DNA from 2 places in the Ruegeria sp. AL7 genome. Region 2 is predicted to be linked to the other one. Evidence: riboswitches for the same ligand, from Rfam matches in the RefSeq annotation. Region 2 holds a riboswitch; the other holds the start of a gene.

The links. Region 2 has a riboswitch for cobalamin ahead of ACR3E2_RS10955 (hypothetical protein). Riboswitches for the same ligand answer to the same signal wherever they lie in the genome.
Region 1: linked by a shared signal. The riboswitch ahead of ACR3E2_RS00625 (ABC transporter substrate-binding protein) and the one ahead of ACR3E2_RS10955 (hypothetical protein) in region 2 are both predicted to bind cobalamin.

Annotation. Positions count from the first base shown of each region.
Region 1 covers NZ_JBQFJF010000001.1:118,944-126,229, forward strand. Annotated here, with positions in the region: partial or broken gene ACR3E2_RS00615 (ABC transporter ATP-binding protein) at 1-144, opposite strand, end outside; gene ACR3E2_RS00620 (FecCD family ABC transporter permease) at 141-1,136, opposite strand; gene ACR3E2_RS00625 (ABC transporter substrate-binding protein) at 1,187-2,191, opposite strand; cobalamin riboswitch at 2,345-2,537, opposite strand; tRNA gene ACR3E2_RS00630 (tRNA-Gln) at 2,699-2,773, opposite strand; gene ACR3E2_RS00635 (NADPH:quinone reductase) at 2,864-3,853, opposite strand; gene ACR3E2_RS00640 (SH3 domain-containing protein) at 3,965-4,426, opposite strand; gene ACR3E2_RS00645 (2-hydroxyacid dehydrogenase) at 4,625-5,611, shown strand; gene ACR3E2_RS00650 (GFA family protein) at 5,632-6,021, shown strand; gene ggt (gamma-glutamyltransferase) at 6,133-7,286, shown strand, end outside.
Region 2 covers NZ_JBQFJF010000001.1:2,168,348-2,175,633, reverse strand. Annotated here, with positions in the region: gene ACR3E2_RS10970 (YbaB/EbfC family nucleoid-associated protein) at 1-333, opposite strand, end outside; gene ACR3E2_RS10965 (DNA polymerase III subunit gamma/tau) at 523-2,286, opposite strand; gene ACR3E2_RS10960 (protein-tyrosine phosphatase family protein) at 2,459-2,971, shown strand; gene ACR3E2_RS10955 (hypothetical protein) at 2,963-3,370, opposite strand; cobalamin riboswitch at 3,461-3,679, opposite strand; gene ACR3E2_RS10950 (alpha/beta hydrolase family protein) at 3,812-4,669, shown strand; gene rsgA (ribosome small subunit-dependent GTPase A) at 4,705-5,733, opposite strand; RNA gene ffs (signal recognition particle sRNA small type) at 5,892-5,990, opposite strand; gene ACR3E2_RS10935 (bifunctional 2',3'-cyclic-nucleotide 2'-phosphodiesterase/3'-nucleotidase) at 6,031-7,286, opposite strand, start outside.

The sequences.
Region 1 (7,286 bases), 2.0 Mb from region 2:
CAGCAGGCGCATCAGCGTTGATTTCCCTGAACCGTTAGGTCCGACCAAAGCAAGTGTTTCGCCGGGCTCCACGACAAAGGATACGTCTGACAGCAAAGTCTTGCCGCGAACGGAATATGTCAGGTTTTTCGCCTCGATCTTCATCGGGCGCTCCTCTGGCCGCGCACCAGAATTACGGCAAAGGCAGGCGCACCGATCAGGGCGGTGACCACCCCAATCGGCAGAACCTGACCCGGGATGATGATGCGCGACACGATATCTGCGCCGATCAGGAAGACCGCTCCGATCAAGGCGGCGGTTGGGATAAGCCTGCGATGCCCCGGTCCCACAAGGAACCGGGCAGCATGAGGGATGACCAGCCCGACAAAGCCAATGGATCCGACGATAGAAACCATGACAGCTGTTGTAAGTGCGGTCGCAAAGATCAGGGTTGCCTGCACCCGACGTACCGATATGCCCAGCGAGGCCGCTGAATCAGAGCCGAAAATAAAGGCGTCCAGTGCTCTGGCGTGAAAGCGGCAAATGAGCCAACCGACAAGGGCCACCGGAATGGCCAGATACACATCCGGCCAGCGCACGCCGCTGAGGTTTCCCATCAGCCAGAACATGATCCCGCGCGCCTGATCGGCATTGGCGGATTTGGCGATGATGAAGGCCGTCAGCGCATTGAACAACTGAGACCCGGCAATTCCCGCCAGGACGATCTGTGCCGTCGCAGCCCGTCCGCCCCCTGCGCCAGCGGCTCGGGCCAGCAACGCGACAAAACCAAAAGCCAAAAGCGCGCCATTGAACGCGCCAAAAGACAGCGACAAGGCCCCCCCACCCAAACCAGCGATGGTTACAGCCACGGCACCCGTCGAGGCCCCGGCAGAAATGCCCAAAATGTAAGGGTCGGCCAACGGGTTGCGCAGCAAAGCCTGCAACACGACCCCTGCGACAGCCAGACCGGCACCGCAGGACGCAGCGACCAGAGCGCGAGGAATCCGGTAGCTCCAGATAATACCCTGATCAATTGGGTCTACAGGAAAGTCCGCTCCGGCCAGCTTGTTGGCCAGAACGGAGAGAACCAAATCGGGCGACAGAGAGGTTTCCCCGATCATCGCGCCCGCAAGAACCGCCGCAGTCAACAATGGCACGGTAAGGCACGCAGCCTTGAAACCCTGCCGTAAAATTGCGGCGACCTCGTTCACAGGTTGTTTCCGATGGTATCCAGCTTCTCGGCCAGATCCTCCAGCGCCGGGATTGCGCGGATGGTGGCGTCCATGGCCTGCGCATCCATAATGACGATCCGGTCATTTTTGACCGCATCCATCTGGCTGGTCACCGGATCAGTGCGCAGGAACTCCAGCTTTTTCAGGTAGTCGTCCGCAGCAAAGCGACGGCGGTCCATCTTGGCGATAACAATCACCGTCGGATTGGCTTTGGCAATGGTTTCCCAGCCCACTGTTGGCCATTCTTCATCCGTCTCGACGACGTTGCGGATACCCAATTTACTCATCATGTATCCCGGTGCGCCTTTCTGTCCGGCCACAAACGGGTCGCTTTCCATTTCGGGAGAGGAAAACCAGAATACGGCTGACACATCGTCCAGCTTCACGGTTTGCGCCTTGGCGACGGCTGCGGCTTCGCGGGCCTTGTACTCGGCAACCAGGTCCGTGCCGCGTTCGGATACATCAAAGGCTGCCGCCAGTTCTTCGATACCCTGATACAGCGTATCGGTCGAGAACGCTTGCAGGCGGGTGCCATCGCCGCCGACCGTATTGTCTTTGCCGATGCAATCTGCAGGCATTACGTACGTTGGAATGCCCAGTTCGTGAAATTGCTCACGCGTGGCGACGATGCCCTCGGGTCCGACATGCCATTCATATTGCGCTGCGACCAGTCCCGGCCGCTTGGCAACAACGCTTTCAAAGCTGGGATCATTGTCCGCCAGACGCTCTACCTTGGCATTCACCTCGGCATATTCAGGCAGCACCTCGTTGAACCAGACCGAAGTTCCAAGAACCTGCTCGCCCAGACCCAGCGCATAAAGCACCTCGGTCGCGGCCTGGCCGACCGTGACTGACGACGTCACTGGCGCGTCAAACGTGACCGAGTGACCGCAGTTTTCGATAGAAAGGGGAAAGTTTCCTTCGGCGGCAGCGCTGGTAGCCAGCAAGGAAAGGCCAAACAGGCCAGTGCGTAGAAACATGACAATCGATCTCCATGTGTCAATGACCAGAGAACGGGTGAATGGGCATTTACCGAAGCAACAGGCGCTTTACTGCCTGCCGTGAGCGCAGGGTAGAAAATAGACCGCCCGGCGCGTTTCTTCGGCAACCTCCCCGGACAACCCCGCCCGGCGTGTTTCGGTTTCATACCGGCAGGTCTCCTGACTGACGGGTCTTTGTCTGTCCTGTCTTCCCAGACCAAAATGGCCCAGTGACGGAAATGGACAGCGCTCGCCGCCTACAGTTGCGGGGGCAGTTCCGGTTGGCACCAAAAGGCACCTCGGATTCCCTCTTAGCCACATCGGGACCGGTAAAACGCGGGTACCTTAACACTTACCCTGCGGCAAGAAAAAACTCCGGGGTCTTTCCTATTTTCTCGCAAGAGCATGCACCTGCGCGTCTCAACATGGCGCTGATATCAGAAAAGCCGCTGAGAACGCGCCAAAATCCGGACCCAGATTCATAGTGTGTGATATTAGGGAAAATCATGGCTGGGGTGGTAGGATTCGAACCTACGATACACGGTACCAAAAACCGCTGCCTTACCACTTGGCTACACCCCAACGGTGAGCGGCTATCTACGATTGTTGATGGCAGGGTTCAAGAGCGTTTTGCAAAAAAAGCGAGCGCCGTAAAATTTTTTTGAAGGCCCCTCATTTGGTGTCGATCAACACCGCTCCGGTACGGTTGCCTTCCTGTACCATCGCATGGGCGGCAGCGCATTCTTCCAGTGTAAAGACCTTATGTACGGGGCAGATCAATGCGCCATCAGCCAGTGCCTTGTGTAGAGTCTCTATTGCGGCGGCGCGCAAATCTGCGGGCAGCAGGTAGATCAGGACTGCCTCGAGTGTCACGGCCTTGAACATCATGGGCCCAAAGGGAAAGACAGGTGTCATATTCCGGGCAGATCCATATGCGTTGATACGGCCGTTCTCGGCGATGACGGCAATGTTGGTGTCAAGGTTCTGTCCAAATTCGACATCGACGATTCGACCAATTGTACGTCCATCATTTGCGTCGAGGATCTGATCCGAAAGGTGTTCACCGGAGTAGTCGAGAACGACATCTGCACCGGCTGCCTTGACCCGGTCAAAGCTGCGGGTGCTGGCCGTTGCGATCACATTGGCTCCGGCCCATTTGGCAAGCTGGACAGCCAGATACCCGACAGTACCCGCCCCACCATGGATCAAAATGGTTTGCCCGCGCGGCGTGCCGCCCGAAAACACCGCATGGCATGCGGTTAGGCCCGGAATTCCAAGAATTGCCCCGGTTTCAAGTGACACCGTCTCGGGCAGTTCTACAGCCTGAGATTCAGGCAGGGTGATGTGGCTGGCAGCTGTACCGAACGCGCGTTGCCATTGCCCGTTCCAAATCCACACGCGCTGACCAATCCGCGTCGCGGGTACGCCATCGCCAACCGCTGTGATGACTCCAGCCCCGTCGCTGTGCGGAACGATCAGCGGAAACGGAGGTTCTGTGACACCCGGTCGGGCCCCCGCGCGGGCCTTGATGTCCGAGGGGTTTACGCCGGAAAAGGACAGCTCGACCGTGACTTCACCCGGTCCAGGCGAACTCGGGGAAATATTCTGTATACGCAAGACATCGACAGCGTCTCCGAAGGCTGAATAGGTGACTGCGCGCATAGGGTCCTCCGTTTAGGTCGAGTTAAGCGGCGATTGGGCCGGTAACTCAAACAGCTTGTCGCGCTTTTTCGGGGCGATGCGCAACCGCGGATACCGGAAATTGTCTTTCGCCTATTCCCGAATTTCGGAAGAATCGACGCCCCAAAGGTTCGATTTCAGTGTCCAGCCACGGTATCCGCCGGCGGTGATCCTGCACCAGTCCAGCGAACAGGCTCCAAGGCGCGCCACCACTCCGGTCTCGAAATGGGCATTCACGGGCGAGGTCGGGTCGGGGCGGGCATAAACAGGCAGCATCTCGGATTCGATCAGCACCGTTCGGACGCCAGACAACAAGGCATAGTGAACCCAGCCACCCGCGCCGTCGCGGTCTTGGACCTTGCGCCAGTTGCCGTATTCGGCAGTGACCTGCAGCGGCATGCCACGCCTTTTGAATACCCAATCGATTCGGTGGGTTAGGGATGGTCCGCGCCGCACGTTCCCTTCGGCTGCCTTCATCGACACATATCGGGGCAGGGGCAGGTTGGTGACCGATCCGCGTTTGACTTCGGCATGTGCGGCGCAGGCACCGAACATGACCAGAAATGCGGAAACTACCGCCAGAAATCGGCGTTTTACCGGTCGAATACCACTCACTGACTGCCCGCTCTTATGCCTGTTGATCCGGTTTTGAAAAAAGGTCGACTCAATGCCATTGGGGTTCTTGTGCCCCGCCTTATCCTGCGCCACGATGCCATGGCGCGCGTCCGTTTGCAAAGCAGTGGGAGAGCCGAGGTGCCAAGAGAACGTTTAAGTGTTGTCGTTACGCGACGGTTGCCTGAGGCAGTAGAAACCCGGTTAAGCGAATTGTTTGACGTGCGCCTGCGCGACGACGACACCCCAATGACGCGTGAAGAATTAGTAGCAGCGGTGCAGGATGCCGATGTGCTGGTGCCTACGGTGACCGATACCATTGATGGCGGGCTATTGGGTCAGGCAGGTGAAAAGCTGCGGCTGATCGCCAATTACGGGGCCGGTGTCGATAATATCGATGTGGCGACGGCGCGGCAGCGCGGCATATTGGTGTCCAACACGCCCGGTGTGCTGACCGACGACACGGCAGATATGACCATGGCCCTGATTCTCGCTGTCACACGGCGCATTCCCGAAGGGTTGAGCGTCATGCAGCAAGGCGACTGGACCGGGTGGGCCCCCACCGCGTTTCTGGGTGGTCGCATTGGCGGGCGGCGTTTGGGTATTCTGGGCATGGGCCGGATCGGACAGGCTGTGGCCCGCCGCGCCAAGGCGTTTGGTATGCAGATCCATTATCACAACCGCCGCAGATTGCGCCCAGAGATTGAGCAAGAACTAGAGGCGACCTATTGGGAAAGCCTGGATCAGATGGTGGCGCGTATGGATGTGATATCTATCAACTGCCCATCGACACCGTCTACCTTCCACCTGATGAACGCGCGCCGCCTAAAGCTGATGAAACCCTCGGCAGTGATCGTGAATACTTCGCGGGGTGAGGTTATTGACGAGAACGCTTTGACCCGGATGATCCGTGCGGGGGAAATTGCGGGCGCGGGGCTGGATGTCTACGAACAGGGAACCGGTGTGAACCCGCGCTTGCGGCAGTTGCCGAACGTGGTTCTACTGCCGCATATGGGGTCGGCCACGCTGGAGGGCCGGGTTGAGATGGGTGAAAAAGTCATCATCAACATCAAAACCTTCGAAGATGGCCACCGCCCACCGGATCAGGTTGTGCCTGCGATGCTCTGACGCGTCGGAAAGGATCATGGATGGACGTGTTTGAAGGGGGATGCCGTTGTGGAAAACTGCGCGTCACGGCTTCGGGTTGTCCTCTTCGCGTCGGGATTTGCCATTGTCTGGACTGCCGCAAACACCACGGCGCGTTGTTTTATGCGGCGGCTATTTTTCCGGCGGATGCGGTTAAGATCACCGGAAATGTGAAAGGTTATTCCGACCGGTACTTTTGCCCTGATTGCGGATCTCCGGTATTTGCCCGAAGCGGTGCCGAAGTCGAAGTGCATCTGGGCTGTCTTGACGCGCCTGACCAATTCATACCGACATATGAATGCTGGACCAAACGACGCGAGGCGTGGCTACCCGAATTTGCCGAGACAACCCGCTATGATCAGGATCGTCGCGCCGAAGAAACCGAACCGTAGGGGAAATGGCGAAACTTCGCTGTGATAACACGCTGCCATGCCTGATCGTTGCAGAGGGGGCAAAATCCTTACAGGATTGAAAATAAAGATTGTATTGGAGGGTTAGAACAGATGAGACATGTTTCAGCACTGCTGCTTACTACCGCACTTGCTATTTCGACACCGGGGTTCGCGCAGGAAACAGCCGATGCCGTTGCACCCGAAGCCGCGACAGAAGGGCAGGTTCAGGCGATGACCGACGAGGTTATTGCGGCCCTCGAAGCCAAGCTTGAGGGAGTCCCGGTCACATCCGAAAACTGGATGATAGCTGCGGCCAATCCGCTGGCGGTCGAGGCCGGGGCCAAAGTGCTGCGCGCGGGCGGGTCTGCCGCGGATGCGATGGTTGCTGTGCAGGTCGTGCTGGGGCTGGTCGAGCCGCAATCTTCTGGTCTGGGCGGGGGAGCGTTTCTGGTTTGGTACGACGCGGCCAGCGGGCAGATGACAACACTGGACGGGCGCGAAACGGCACCCCTTGCCGCTACCCCGACGCTGTTTCAGGATGAAAACGGCGAGCCGCTGAAATTCTTCGATGCGGTGGTGGGCGGATTGTCGGTGGGTACACCGGGTACGCCTGCACTGCTGGAAGAGGCGCATCGAAGATGGGGGCGCGCGTCTTGGCCCGGACTGTTTGCCGACGGAATCCGATTGGCGGATGAAGGGTTTCTGGTTTCCCCGCGTCTGGCCAGCCTTGTAGAAAACGATGCTGACCGCCTGTCGCGCTTTCCCGAAACAGCCGCATATTTCCTGCCTGACGGTCAGCCGTTGCAGCAGGGGCAGCGGTTGATGAACCCGGATTATGCCGAAACATTGCGCGTGCTGGCCAGCGATGGCGCTGCCGGTTTTTACGGAGGTGAGATCGCTGCGGATATCGTGCGAACTGTTCGCAATGCCCCAGGAAATCCCGGCGTTCTTGCAGGGGTGGATTTGGCGCTCTACCAGGTGATCGAACGTGAACCGGTCTGTGCCGAATACCGCGCCTACGAGGTTTGCGGCATGGGCCCGCCGTCGTCGGGTGCGCTGACCGTCGGGCAGATTCTGGGGATGTTGAACAGCTATGATCTTGCAGCAATGGGCGCTGAGAGCGCCGAGGCATGGCGTCTGATCGGCGATGCTTCGCGCCTCGCCTTTGCGGATCGTGGGCGGTACATGGCCGATAGCGATTTCATACCCATGCCCACCAAGGGGCTGGTTGATCCGGGTTATTTGACCCAGCGGGCGGCATTGCT
Region 2 (7,286 bases):
TTTGGGCAGGCCCATGCTTTCGGTCAGCTTGCCCATCTCTTCCTGTGAACGTTCGGCGGCTTTGGCCTGAGCATCCTTGATGGCAGCCAGGATCAGGTCTTCGACCACTTCCTTGTCATCGCCGTTGAAGATCGACGGGTCGATGTCCAGCCCCTTGAGTTCACCCTTGGCTGTGGCCGTTGCCTTGACCAGCCCTGCACCGGATTCGCCGACAACCATCATGTTGTTCAGCTCTTCCTGCATTTCGGTCATCTTGGTTTGCAGGTCTTGTGCGGATTTCATCATCTTTGCCATGTCGCCCAGTCCGCCAAGCCCGCCGAGTCCTTTCAGCATCAGTCGTCTCCTGTGTTTCTGTTTGGTTCTAAATACGGACCGCAGGCAGGTGGCACAAGAGGTCTCCCGCCTGTCCAGATCAGAGCGTCGCGGACCGATCATTTATGTGCCTGCAATCCCTCCCTCAGTTGCATGGTGGAGGGGCGTGAGTATGCCGGTTTCTTGAAACGTGGACCCACGGGCTGAGGCCTAATCCTCTTCGAACGGGTCCCATTCCTCTTCGACTTCGGGAAGGGCTTCGGTCACAACCTTGGCGGCGCGCTGCTCCGGTGTTTCGATCCGAATGATCTTTGCCTTGGGGAATTGCGTCAGCACGGCCTGAACCAGCGGGTGTTCTTCGGCCTCGGCTTTCAGGGCCAGCTCGGCCCGGTCCCGCACTTCCGCGATGGTCGCGGCATCCCCGTCCGAGACAATGGAGACGGCCCATCGATTGCCGGTCCAGCGTTGCAGGGCAGAGCCCAATCGCGACGCCAGATCCGACGGTGCCTGAGGTGTCTGGGTGAATTCGATCCGGCCAGGCTGGTACGACACAAGGCGCACGCCGCTTTCCACCTCGACAAGCAGTTTCACATCGCGGTTTGTGCGGATCAGTTCCACCACATGCCCGAAGGTTGGATAGCGGGCCAGGGCCGTCTGTGCATCCTGCGCCAGTGCAGCAACCGGTGCGCCACCCGCGCCGCGCGGGGGCGATGTATAGGCAGGCGGCGGGGTCGCGTTGGATTGCGTTGCCACCGGGGCCTGCCGGGACGGTGACATGCCCCCGCCCGGCCCGCCGGGTGGCGAAGGTGGGGCGTCTTGCAGCCGTTTGATCAGCTCTTCGGGGCTGGGCAAATCGGCGACATGCGTCAGTCGGATAACAGCCATTTCGGCGGCCATCATCGCGTTGGGCGCGGCAGAGACTTCCTCCAGCGCCTTCAGCAGCATTTGCCACATCCGGGTCAGAACCCGCATTGGCAAGGCCTCGGCCATGTGCTGGCCCCGTGTGCGTTCGTCGGGGGAAACCGTCGGGTCCTGGGCCGCGTCAGGTGTGATCTTTACGACGGACACCCAATGCGTGATTTCGGCCAGATCGCGCAGCACGGCCAGAGGGTCTGCGCCTTCCGCATATTGACCGCTCAGTTCAGTGAGCGCCCCTGCCGCGTCACCGCGCAGGATCATGTCCATCAGGTCCAGAACCCGTCCACGATCGGCCAGACCCAGCATCGCACGGACCTGATCTGCCGTCGTCTCTCCGGCCCCGTGCGAGATTGCCTGATCCAGCAATGAGGTCGCGTCGCGGGCCGATCCTTCTGCGGCGCGGGTGATCAACGCCAGCGCATCGTCGGCGATCTGCGCGCTCTCGGCCCCGGCGATCTTGCGCAGCAGGCCGATCATGTCTTCGGGCTCGATCCGGCGCAGGTCAAAGCGCTGACACCGCGACAGAACCGTGACCGGCACTTTGCGAATCTCGGTGGTCGCGAAGATGAATTTCACATGTGCGGGCGGTTCCTCGAGCGTCTTGAGCAGCGCGTTGAATGCGCTGGTCGAGAGCATGTGAACCTCGTCGATGATGTAGATCTTGTAGCGTGCACTGGCGGCGCGATAGCGGACACTGTCGATGATCTCGCGGATATCGTTGACGCCGGTACGGCTGGCCGCATCCATTTCCATCACATCGACATGGCGACCTTCCATGATTGCGACGCAATGCTCGCACTGACCGCAAGGCTCGGTTGTCGGTCCTCCGGTTCCATCCGGTCCGATGCAGTTCATGCCTTTGGCGATGATCCGCGCCGTGGTGGTTTTTCCCGTTCCGCGAATGCCGGTCATGATAAAGGCCTGCGCAATCCGGTCGGCCTCGAAGGCGTTTTTTAGGGTGCGCACCATAGCATCTTGACCCACCAGGTCGGCAAAGGTTTCCGGGCGGTATTTGCGGGCGAGAACCTGATAGGCGGGGCTTGGCGTGTCTGTCATGTCTTCTCGCTCGGATTCGGTGCTTCGGCACAGCGTAGTGGCGGCGGCAGTCCGCGTCCACTGTGGGGCGTGATGATTTTTTGTTTCAGAAACGGGCTGGTTTCCAACTAAACTGGTCCAGCGGATTTAATGACTCATTTCTTAAAGAGTACCTTGGGGGAGGACGCACTTCATGTCGCAGCTGGTCATTTTTACTCTGCAGGTCGGAGGCGGAACGCTTGCCCTTACTTCAATGCCCGGGCGTGGCGGGGATTACGTCGGCGATCTGGATATGATTGCGGCTTGGAAACCGGGCCTTGTGATTTCAATGACGACGGATGTTGAAATGCTTCAGGATGGCGCGCAGCACTTTGGCAGCGACATCCAAAGCCGTGCCAGCCGGTGGGTTCACCTGCCGATCGAAGATTTTGGAGCACCGACGCAGGCGGTTCAGAAGGCCTGGCCAGAGGTCAGCGCCACGGCCCGACATGCGCTGTCGGGCGGTGGCCGGGTTCTTGTGCATTGCCGTGGGGGGTGCGGCAGATCCGGGATGATTGTTCTGCGACTGATGGTTGAATGCGGTGAACGCGCCAGCGACGCACTGGACCGCCTGCGGGCCGTGCGCCCCTGCGCTGTCGAAACCGATGCGCAGCTGGCCTGGGCGTCCCGGATCACCCCGGCACAGGTGGAAGTGGGATCAAGCTGACAGCTGCTGGGGTGCGTAGCCGGTTTTCCGGGGCCGGATCGTTGAAACCTCGATCATGGCGCAAGGCGGGTTCGCGACAATGCCCGAGGGCAGCGTGCTGAATGTAGGTCCGAAGATCAAATCGGCATAGGCATCAAGGTCCCGAATTGCCGTATCAGGGTGCGCCCCGCAGAAAACGCGAACGCTGTCGGATCGCGCTCGGATCGTTGCCATGCACCCTTCCGCGCAATGTGACAGCGCGCTGTTGCCTTCAAATTCGAAATCTTCGCTGGTGGCCGAAACCGCCTGCGCCATGGCTTCGGAAATCGAGCGGGCCAGTCGCGCCAAAGCCGGGCAGGTATTGCCCGTCCGCTGGCACACAGTTGCGCTGTATTCGTGTGACTTTGTCTTCCAGATCATCCTGCGCCCTCCGCGCGTGGTGGGCTGGATATTGGGGCAGGTGGGACAGCATCTCGCTGTCAGGACCTGCCCGGACACCCCGCCCGAGTTTCGGTTTCAGTTCCGATGGCAGGTCTCCTGACTTGCGGGTCATTGCTCTGCCGACCTTCCCAGCCCGTGGGCCAGTGGTATTTCGGCATTGCTTACCGCTTACAGTTGCGGGGGCAGTCGCGGACTTGGTTGATATCTGTGTGACCAGACAAACCGCACCGTGTTCCCTTTTCATCCCGACCTCTTGTGGGGGCCGGAAACCATCACACAACCGCTAGCGCCTGATCGCGTTCCGAGTCAAGCCGATCTTTAGGCCGGACGTTTGGTCATGCTGGATGCGGTTTACGTTCCGGCTTAGTTTCGTCGGCATCGAAGGCAGGCAAACCATTGTTTCAGCGAAAGCCGGGGATCATGTTGGATACGGAACAGACGGTGTTGATCGAAGATTTCCGCTTTCCGTCAGGGTCCGTGACCTTGTCGGCGCGGCTGTACCGGCCAGTGGGTGAGCCGGAAACCGTTGTCGTACTTAACAGTGCCACGGGTGTGCCGCGTGACTATTATCAACACTTTGCGCGATGGCTGGCTACCGAGCGGGGGATAGCTTGCCTGACCTATGACTATCGGGACTACGGGCTTTCTTTGGTCGGCCGCCTGAAAGACGCAACTGCAACAATGGCGGATTGGGCGTTGATCGACATGCCAGCGGCACGGGCCGAAATGCGCAGGCGGTTTCCAAAGGCGCAGCAGTGGACCATCGGCCATTCCGTCGGTGCGATGCTGGGGCCGGTGCAGCCGGATATCGACCAGATCGACCGAATGATCGGTGTGTGTTCGGGGCTGGTGACTTTGAAAGATCACCCATGGCCCTATCGGGGGTTGGCAGGGCTGTTCTGGTATGGCCATGCACCGCTGATGGTGCGGGCGCTTGGGTATCTGCCCGGCAAAGCGATCGGGTTTGGTTCGGACCTGCCCGCCTCGGTCTACTGGCAATGGCGCAAATGGTGTACAGCTCCTCTTAGCTACATTCCCGAGATCGGGCAGAATTTGCCTGATGCGCATTGGGGCAGTTCTGGAACACCTGTGGATCTGTTCACGTTCGAAGATGACCAGATGGCTCCGCCCGAGGCAGTTTGGCGCCTTGCCGACCTGTACGGCCCCGAGTCCAGACGCCACCTTATGAAGCCTGCTGAATTCGGACTGCCGGAAATAGGCCATATCGGAGCATTTGCCCGTCGCAATGCAGCGGTCTGGCCGCGCCTGATCGCCTGATCAGACGCGACGCAGGTTTTCCTAACACCTTGCAGTTATGGCCGTTTGCGAAGTTTCTTGTCCTGCATGACACCGCGCACCATCTTGCCGAACGCCTTGTCCCGCGCCCGCGATTGGGCAACGGTTTCCGAGTTTCGCTGATCTTCACGCCGCAGCTTGCGCCAACGGTCCAGCCGCGCCGGATCAAGAACGCCTTCGTCGATTGCGTTCTGCACGGTACAGCCGGGCTCGGTCTCGTGCTGACAATCCGAAAAGCGACAGCTTTGGCCAAGCTCCGTGATGTCCGAGAACACGTTGTCGATCCCGTCCTGAGCGTCCAGCAAACGCAGTGCGCGCATTCCCGGCGTGTCGATCAGCCAGCCACCGTTACCCATCCCGTGCAACGCGCGCACCGTTGTCGTGTGTCTGCCCCGTGCGTCGTCGTCGCGAATTCCAGACGTGGCGAGGTTTTGATCCGTCATGGCGTTGCTGAGCGTCGTTTTACCTACGCCCGACGACCCGACCAGCGCGCCGGTCTGGCCTTTGGGGCACCATGCCAGAACCTTTTCGACATCTGCCGGGTCCAGCGCATTGATCGCCAGCACCGACAGAAAAGGGTCCAGAGATTGCACTTGTCCCGAGAAACTGCCGGGGTCATCCGACTGGTCAGCTTTCGTCAGGACGACGACCGGATAACATCCGGCCTGATGCGCCAGCGCCAGATAACGTTCCAGCCGAGGCAGGTTGAAATCGGCGTTGCACGAGCTGACGATGAACAACACATCGACATTAGCGGCAATCAGTTGTGTTGTGGCACCTGTACCGGCAGCCCTGCGTTGCAGCAGGCTGCGCCGGTCCAGAAGGCGACGTACGCGGTATTCGGCGTCCGCAAGAATCCAATCCCCGACGGCATATGAACCGGTCGGACTATCCGGTGTCAGCAAAGGGATTTCACCATTCGGGCTCAGCCCGATCAGACGGTCCCGATGAACCGAGGTAACGCGAAAGGGCGTGTCGGAAGGAAAAGCCGCGTGTTGCGCGGCAAAGTGAGAGGACCATCCCAGGTCCGAAAGCGTATAAGACATTTATCTGCCTGTTTTCAGAAACAGCAATGCCAACGGATGGCAATCGCGCATCCGCAGGTCGTGTGTTCAGGCAGTCCGGTGATTCCGGTGAATCAGAACCAGTCTGCCCGAAGGGTTTTCACTACAATCATAAAGCCCTCCTGCGGCTGTGGTTCACGAAGTGAGAGGTTGGACATCGACCCAAGCGGGGCTCGTTGTGGCTGCTTCCTTCCGGACCTGACCAGGTTGGCGAGGCGCTCGCCCGCGCCAACCTCTCGAGTCCGAGATATAGGGAAGGCATCGGGAAAAGACAACCCATCAGAGCGTCAGGCGAATGCGTTCAAATCCCCTGCCATCCGAGCCCAGCGACACGGGATCGAACCTGTGCAACTCATCCAGATATTTCAGGGCACCCGGACCTGTGCGAAGAATTGTTGTCACGCCCCGTTGCGGCATCAGCGAGAACGGGTAGGGCTGCGTGGCGATCGGGTCGGGCGGAAGGTGCTGCGCCAGGTAAACCTGCACAAGGTCCTTGATGCTCAGCGGTGGCAGGCTGATCAGCTCAGACGTTGTCGCATGCGGGAAATGCCCGCCTCCGCTGGCGCGGTAATTGTTCAGCGCCATAACGAACATCTGCTCCGGTCGTACGGGACGGCCTGCATATGTCAGATCGCTGATCCGCTTTTGGTCGGGGCGGATTATTTTCCCCTGCGCATCGTAACGAGGCGGCCGCGTGGGATCGATCTGATAAGACAGTCCAAACACGATGTCGAAATTGTATCCGGCCCGTTCAGGGTTGATCAGCTCGGGTTCGGAACCGGGCTTTAACTGGTTGAATACGCTGGCCGACATCTCCAACCAGTCCAGCAAATGCGCGCCGCTGATCCGGATTGCACGCAACTCGTTGGGAAACACATGCAGATCCGCGACATGGCGCAAACATATTTCTCCGGCGGGTACCTCGGTATAATGGCGCGGGCCTGAGCGTCCGCCGGATTTGGCAGGCGAAACAACCGACAAAATCGGCAGATCCGCCAGGTCTGGTCCCTGCAAAAACGGGCGCAGTGCGGCGGCTTGCGCCGCAGCTACAAGGGTCAGCCCGCGATCCGGCGCACAGCAACTGAAATAGCTGTGCAATGTATCCGGGATATGTGCCACCGGTGCGGCAACGGATTGACGGGTCATACGATGTGCCACCTCACACAAGCCCGCAATTTCACTGTCTTCCCCGACGGCTGTGCCGTTGCTGATAACCGGGCGCAGTTCGACGCAGCAATCCCGGATTTGCACTTTGCCGTCCGGCCCGGCGGTCACGGCCAAATCGATAACCCCCAGGTAAGAGCCCGCTGATCCCGGCATGACAACGGGTGTTCCATGTACCAGCCCCGTCAGGTGATCGACCATCGGGGTATTGGCATGGCCCTCTCCTGGAAGTGTCAGGTGAGTGTGCCCGGCCACAATGGCATCGATGCCTTTGATCGCGGCCAAGGGTATCACGGCGTTTTCCATCCCTGCCACCGGTTCGTTGCCCCCAAGGCCGGAATGAGCAAGCGCCACGATGATATCACACCCCT